One region of the Bradyrhizobium sp. 521_C7_N1_3 genome, then DNA from elsewhere that is predicted to be linked to it. Evidence: riboswitches for the same ligand, from Rfam matches in the RefSeq annotation. Region 1 holds a riboswitch; each other region holds the start of a gene.
The links. A riboswitch is a leader RNA that binds a small molecule or an ion and turns the genes downstream of it on or off. The one in region 1 is predicted to bind cobalamin.
Positions count from the first base shown of each region.

Region 2: linked by a shared signal. The riboswitch ahead of metE (5-methyltetrahydropteroyltriglutamate--homocysteine S-methyltransferase) and the one ahead of AB7008_RS18810 (DUF1636 family protein) in region 1 are both predicted to bind cobalamin.
Region 3: linked by a shared signal. The riboswitch ahead of AB7008_RS06960 (hypothetical protein) and the one ahead of AB7008_RS18810 (DUF1636 family protein) in region 1 are both predicted to bind cobalamin.

Region 1 covers NZ_CP197232.1:4,102,714-4,104,973, reverse strand. Annotated here, with positions in the region: gene cobW (cobalamin biosynthesis protein CobW) at 1-819, opposite strand, end outside; gene AB7008_RS18810 (DUF1636 family protein) at 816-1,190, opposite strand; cobalamin riboswitch at 1,287-1,508, opposite strand; gene cobO (cob(I)yrinic acid a,c-diamide adenosyltransferase) at 1,549-2,184, shown strand; gene AB7008_RS18800 (cobyric acid synthase) at 2,224-2,260, shown strand, end outside.
Region 2 covers NZ_CP197232.1:2,303,399-2,305,658, reverse strand. Annotated here, with positions in the region: gene metE (5-methyltetrahydropteroyltriglutamate--homocysteine S-methyltransferase) at 1-1,038, opposite strand, end outside; cobalamin riboswitch at 1,140-1,341, opposite strand; gene AB7008_RS10375 (hypothetical protein) at 1,693-1,983, shown strand.
Region 3 covers NZ_CP197232.1:1,507,628-1,509,887, forward strand. Annotated here, with positions in the region: gene AB7008_RS06955 (hypothetical protein) at 1-174, shown strand, start outside; gene AB7008_RS06960 (hypothetical protein) at 576-1,022, opposite strand; cobalamin riboswitch at 1,399-1,600, opposite strand; gene AB7008_RS06965 (transposase) at 1,838-1,960, opposite strand.

The DNA.
Region 1 (2,260 bases):
CACCGACGCGACCAGTGCGTCGATGTCGCTGACCTCCGGAAGATCGATCACGACGGAGGCGAAATCGTCGTGCTCGTGATCCTCCTCGCCGTCGTGATGCGAGGGGCGCGCGGCGAGATCGTTCTCTGCGGCCGCGCCGAGGCCGAGGATGACGCGCGCATCGATCGCGCCATCGGTGACGGATAGCATCGGCACCCGGCGCGGCATCTCGGCGGTGATGGCGGCCTTGGCGGCTTCGATCCCTGCGGTCCCCGCGAGATCAGCCTTGGTCAGCAGCACGATGTCGGCGCAGGCGATCTGGTCCTCGAACACTTCCGACAGCGGCGTCTCGTGATCGAGATTTTCATCCGCCGCGCGCTGCGCTTCCACCGCAGCCGGGTCCGGCGCAAAACGGCCGGCGGCGACAGCCTCGGCATCGGCGAGCGCGATCACGCCATCGACCGTGATCCGCGAGCGGATCTCCGGCCAGTCGAACGCCTTCAGCAGCGGCTTCGGCAGCGCCAGGCCGGAGGTCTCGATCAGGATGTGATCGGGCCGCACCGGCCGCGCCAAGAGCTTTTCCATGGTCGGAATGAAATCGTCCGCAACGGTGCAGCAGATGCAGCCATTGGCGAGCTCGACGATGTTCTCCGCCGGGCAATTCGCATCGGCGCAGGATTTCAGGATCTCGCCGTCGACACCCTCGCTGCCGAATTCGTTGACGAGCACCGCGAGCTTCTTGCCATCGGGGTTTGCGAGCAGATGCTGGATCAGCGTCGTCTTGCCGGAGCCGAGAAAACCCGTGACCACCGTGACAGGGACTTTTGCGAGCGAGTTCATTCGGCGGCCTCCGGCACAACGGCAATGGGGGGAATGCGGGCAAGCGACTGCTTGCGGAAGATTTCGGGACGGCTGCGCCAGGGCACGAGGCCGTCGGGCGCGGCGGCATAGGCCGCAGCACCCGCGACCACATCGCTCGCATTGGCCTCTGACAGACGGCCATAGACATAGGACCAGCGGCCGGGCGCGCTGAGCGCAACCGAGCAACCCTGGCTGCACGCTGACAGGCATTCAACGGGAACCACATTGACGCCCTCGGGAACGCCGGCGTCGAGGATCGCACCATGCAGGCGCTTGCCGGGCGTCGCCTCACCCTCGTCGAGCGTCTGGCCGGCACGGCAGGTAATACAGACGTGAAGTGTGACGGTCATCGCCTCTTCCAGGATAAACAGCGGGAGGCGAAGAGGCACACGGACCATTCCCCCGAAGGTCCGTTTCCCCGTCGCGGAACACCCCGTCCGCCGGTCCAAAACTCGTCCGCGCTGGCAGGTCTCCCGGCTTGCGGAGCAGGGCTTTTGGCCCTTCGATCCCCGCCTTCCCGATCCCCTGGGGGATCAGTGGCTTCGGGCATCTCTCCGGTCACGGTCGCGGGGGCGGCTGCAGTTTGGACCCGAATCTTGTCGATTCGGACCCTATCGCATTCCCTCTTCGCCTGTCATAGGACAGGAACCAACGCCGGGCCACCATTTGCCCCCGGCCGCCTCTTGTCAAGCCGAAGGACCCTGTCAGATGACGCCTGAACCGGATACCCAAACGGCCGAGGAAACCGACGCCCGCCACGCTGCGAAAATGGCGAAAATCAAGGCCGCCCGCGACAAGATCATGGCGACCAAGAGCGGCGAAAAGGGCCTCATCATCGTCCATACCGGCGCCGGCAAGGGCAAGTCCTCCTCCGCCTTCGGCATGATCGTCCGCTGTGTCGCCCATGGCTTCCCCTGCGCGGTCGTGCAGTTCATCAAGGGCGCGTGGGACACCGGCGAGCGGCGCCTGCTCACCGGCCATTTCGGCGAGCTCTGCCAGTTCCATGCGATGGGGGAAGGTTTCACCTGGGAGACGCAGGATCGCGCCCGCGACATCGCCGCGGCGCAGGCCGGCTGGGCGAAGGCCAAGGAGCTGATATCAGATCCCAATCTGCGCATGGTCGTGCTCGACGAGATCAACATCGCGCTGCGCTACGACTATCTCGACATCGCCGAGGTCGTCGACTTCCTGAAAACGCACAAGCCGCCGATGACGCATGTCGTGCTCACCGGGCGCAACGCCAAGGACGAGCTGATCGAGATCGCCGATCTCGTCACCGAGATGACGCTGGTCAAGCACCCCTTCCGCTCCGGCATCAAGGCGCAAGCCGGCGTCGAGTTCTGACGACGTCAGGTTCTGAAAACACCAAGTTCTGAAAACACCATGGCGCGCGCATTGATGATCCAGGGGGCCGGCTCGG
Region 2 (2,260 bases), 1.8 Mb from region 1:
AAGCAGCGAGCAGGATGGAGCGAGCTGTACACGGTGCCTGCCAAGCTTCGCAATCGAGGGCTTCAGCCGCTGACGGAGCGACGGCAAGTTCGACCGCCACACATTCCGGCCGTCGATGACACCGAGCGACATGACGAGATCACTTCGGCCGTCAGCAACGATCTGATCCAATAGTTCTGGCGCTCGAACCAAATCGACGTGCAGACCGGAAATTGGCAGGCTCAGGGCAGTATCCAGATTGTCGCCTAGGGCGCCGAAATAGCTCGCAAGCATGATCTTGATAGCGGGTCCCTCCTTTGCGAACCGGTTATAGGCGTGCAGCAACGAATTTCGCGCCGCCTCATCCAGATCAAGGACCAGGCAGGGCTCGTCAAACTGAACCCAACTTGCCCCTCGTTTGGCTAATTCATGCAGAAGGTCGATATAGACGGGTATCAGATCATCGAGGAGAGAGAGGGGCTGGAACGCACTATCGGTACTCTTGCCGAGCTTTAAAAATGTGACCGGCCCGATCAGGACAGGGCGGGTCTGAAAGCCAAGAGCCCTCGCTTCCTCATACTCTTCGACGGGTTTGCGAGAGCACAGTCTGAACGCCTGTCCCCGGTAAAACTCAGGAACCATGTAGTGGTAGTTGGTATCGAACCACTTGGTCATTTCCTGCGCGGGCACGCCAGATCCCCGCGGGCTCTGGGCGCAACTCGCATCCTGCTCGCCGCATTGCGATCCGCGGGCCATGGCGAAGTACGTTTGGAGCGAAACGGATTCTCCGTTCGCGGCGTAGATCTCCGGGATTGCGCCAACCATGACGCTTGTATCGAGCACCTGATCATACAGCGAGAAGTCGTTTGACGGAATGATCGTGACGCCGAGCGATTTTTGACGAGCCCAGTTCGCTGCGCGTAGGCCGAATGCGTCTTCGTGCAACTGCTGTTCACTAATCTTTCCAGCCCAGTAGCTTTCTAGAGCGAGCTTGAGCTCACGCCTTGGGCCGATGCGTGGCGTTCCGAGCGTAGCAACTGGAAGAGAGAGAGGAGACATAGCGTTAACCCCTGTTGGGGACAAAGGCCATGGCGGACGCAGGCAGGAGAAGTCGCGCGTGCGACGGCTGCTTGGCGCACCACCGAGACACCCCGCCCGTGGACCAATATATTGTCGGGGCCGGTCTCCTGGCTTGCTGGTCATCGCTGCTGTCCGGCCTTCCCGAAGCCGTGCAGGCTTCAGCGACATCGTCGGACAGCGGCTCGCCGCTCACAGTTGCGGGGGCAGAGCCGGCATTTGCACCGGCTTCCCTCTTAGCTCCGGATCAATGGGAACCGGAGAACCTCGACGACTTGGATTATCGGCAGGAGAACTCTTCCGTCAACCTCTCAGATTATGTGCAAGCTAATCTGCGACATCCGCTAGCCGAATGACCGTGCATCTCTGTGACTTCACCATCTAGAAACATTCTCTCATCAGAGATGTCATAATCAGACATATCCTTCTCAGATGCCGGATAAGCATCGGAGCTGCCTTGAGGCGGAGCCGCACGCTAAATTGATGAAAGGGACAGAAGCAGCCTGCCGGCGGGAGTACCGACGTTATATCAGAGCGCTTTCAATGCGGCTTTGCGATTTCCAGAGGTTCGCCCAGCACCTCAGCTAGCCAGCTCTTCGCTCAACTAAAGGATCTGCGGCGAATAGGCCAAGGCACGTGGCGAAATTTAGCAACTGGCGAGGGGTTGATTTGCGTGCCACCCAGACTTCAGAGCTGGGATCAAGCCGGCTTGGTGCTTGGCAATCACGCAGCTCGAACGCGGGCGGCACGATAGCGAACCACACAGCTCAATGGCGGCAAACCCACTTCCGTCCACAGGCATCCGGCATCGAGGCGTTCAACTCTTCTGCTAAATATCCGGTGCGGGACATGGATGCACAAGCTGCGGCGGATACGCCAAACAGAAACATCGAAAACATGCAAAGGTCGGAAAGTCGACAAGAGTGACACAAACTCCGTGAAATTTTCCGCCTATTGCCTGGCACGAAGAATGCAGACCCTCGGAATGCCCAGTCTCCTCCTCTGGGCAGGTCCAGCTCAGCCAATTGACGCAGTCGCTGCCGGGGAAGTTAGCTGCGCATGACATAGAGGGGAGCGCCTGCTCGCGCGGGACAGCTAGCGGGTGCATCCCCGTAAACTTCTTGCGATGGCATAGCAGGTTCGAGGTTGCCTGCTTCACAAGATATTTGGATGAAACGCGATAGGCCGAGGGTTATGAAGAGAA
Region 3 (2,260 bases), 2.6 Mb from region 1:
AAGCGTGCAGGCTTCTCGGTCGAGTCGATCGTGCTGGATGAAGGCTCCGCATACCTGTGGGCCCGAACTCCGGACGGGCGACCTGGACCGATCAATTTCGAAATCCGTGAAACTGCGGAGAACTTTCAGATTCGATCTCAGCCAAGCGTGAGCAACCGCAGCTCGGCAAGGTAGACCAGGCCGGCAGAGACGGCGCTTGGATCCTGAGCAGCAGCCGCGGGGGCTCAAGTCACATCGACGACCTGTCCCGCTTAGGTTCGTCTGCTTCCGATAGTCGGCGATCTGCTGTCTGTAGTGGCCGATGCTCGGCGCATCCGGAGCCACGTCGCTCTTCCAATCGACGACCGCGTCGATGGCGCCGGCCTCGTCGAACGCGATCGCGTCAACCTGTCCGGAGAGCAGGACCTTGCCGCCTTCGTGAGTCTGGCTTCCGAACAACGGGAGCTCGGGGGCGAGACGCGGTCGCGGCGTCACGACGTCCGGAAGAGCGAGCGTCCGCAGCACCGTGGCGGTCAGTTCGACGGCGCTGATGCCCATCTTCGGATCCTCCGCCGGTTCGTGCCCCATCTGCCGGATCAGTTCCGCAGCCCGCGTTTCAAGTCCGCCCTGGCGTCGCAGGCTTCTCCGGTCAGCACCTCCTCGATTAGCTTGTGAAGGATGGTGCCACGCGTCGAACTTCTGAGAACGGCAGCAGGCTCCGCAGCGCCGGTTTCCGGAATTTCCCCGCTTTCGATCTTCGCTTCTGGCTCGTCCACCTGATCAAGTTCGCTCCGGCTCGGGCGACGCCAGATCACGGTCTTGCGCACATCGAAGATAGCGGTCGCCTCGGCGGCGAAGGTCTCGCGGGTCTGCCCGTTCTCTAGCGGCGTGACGTTCCTTTCCTTCGCGGTGCCGACGTCGTTCGGGTTGATCGCCGGGAGACCAGCCAGGCCCAAATCGACGAGCTTTGCCCAGCACTTGTCCGACAGGTCGGCGGAGTGCCTAGGCAGGATCAGCAGGTCGCGCGCCCGGGTCGCGGCCACGTACCAGAGGCGTACGCGCTCGCGCCGCTGCTGCTGCCGCGGTGACGGTGTTGCCCCACGGATTGGCCGAGGAGACAATCACGGATTGAGCAGTTGCGGAGGCTGTGCGGACGCCGATCCCGCTGCGGCGATCGAGGCCAGCACGATTCCTAGCGTCAATGCTGACCCGGACAGCCAGCGCTGTTTGAGCAGGATTGAAGTTGACGCCGAAACTCGCGCCGGCACGGCTACTACGTTTGAAATGAAAACGGTGATGACCACGGGCGAAACAAAAAGCCGTCACGCACATTCGCCGTGAGCGGCAGCCGTTCGCCCCGAATGCGGCAGATCTCGATCGGCTTTGCAACGTCTTGGAGCACCCCGCCCCTGCGTCAGTCCATGACCACGACCGGCAGCAAGGTTTCCTGGCTCGCGGGTTGACGCCTCCGACCACCTTCCCAGGTTCGAACGAACGAACCCAATGGCCCAACTGTCGTCGGCTCGCCGCTTACAGTTGCGGGGGCAGCTTCGGCCTTGTCCGTGAGGACGCACCGTATTCCCTTGATACGCCTTTCGGCGCTACCGATAACCAGACTGAAGGCCCCTCATAACCGAGTCAAGCAAGGGGCGTGAATCGAGTGCTGAGTGACACAACATGTGACAGTTTAGCCCGTCCTATTCGTGAGAGTGCGTTTTTCTAGTCCGATTGATGTGGCCGCACATCTGCTCTGACGAGGCGCACAGGATTGCCTTCGGCTTTTCACCGCCTGACGACCCGTACTTTGCAACGCGCTTGAGGGATAAGTTGGGCGAACGGGGGGCGGACGCCCCGCCGGTCAAGGACTGAGCGGCAGCAGCGCGCCGGGCAAGCCGCGGATCAGGTCGGCTTCGGGACATGCCGCGGCGAACGCAAGGCGAATGCGGCTCGTGGTCTCGACCACACGGGCAGCGAGTTTCAAGAGACTCCGCCTCGACGGCATTTGCGATGTTCGTTTCGATCTTCTCTAGCAAGATCGACCTGATCTGAGGATCGAGGGGCGACTCCGACGTCGAAAGCCCAGCCAAATGTCCCAGCTCTTTGATGCGGCCGTGATGGCCGGCTCGGGTGCCGTTTACATGTCTCAACCGTTCGCACAGTGTATCGAAGCCGGCTTGTCCGCCTATGATCGCCCTGCCTGTCGTGCTGAGCATGTCCGGTGTTAGCCCTGCGAGGTACTTCACGCTGACCCTGAACCGCGCGTCGCGATCTGCAAGGCAGA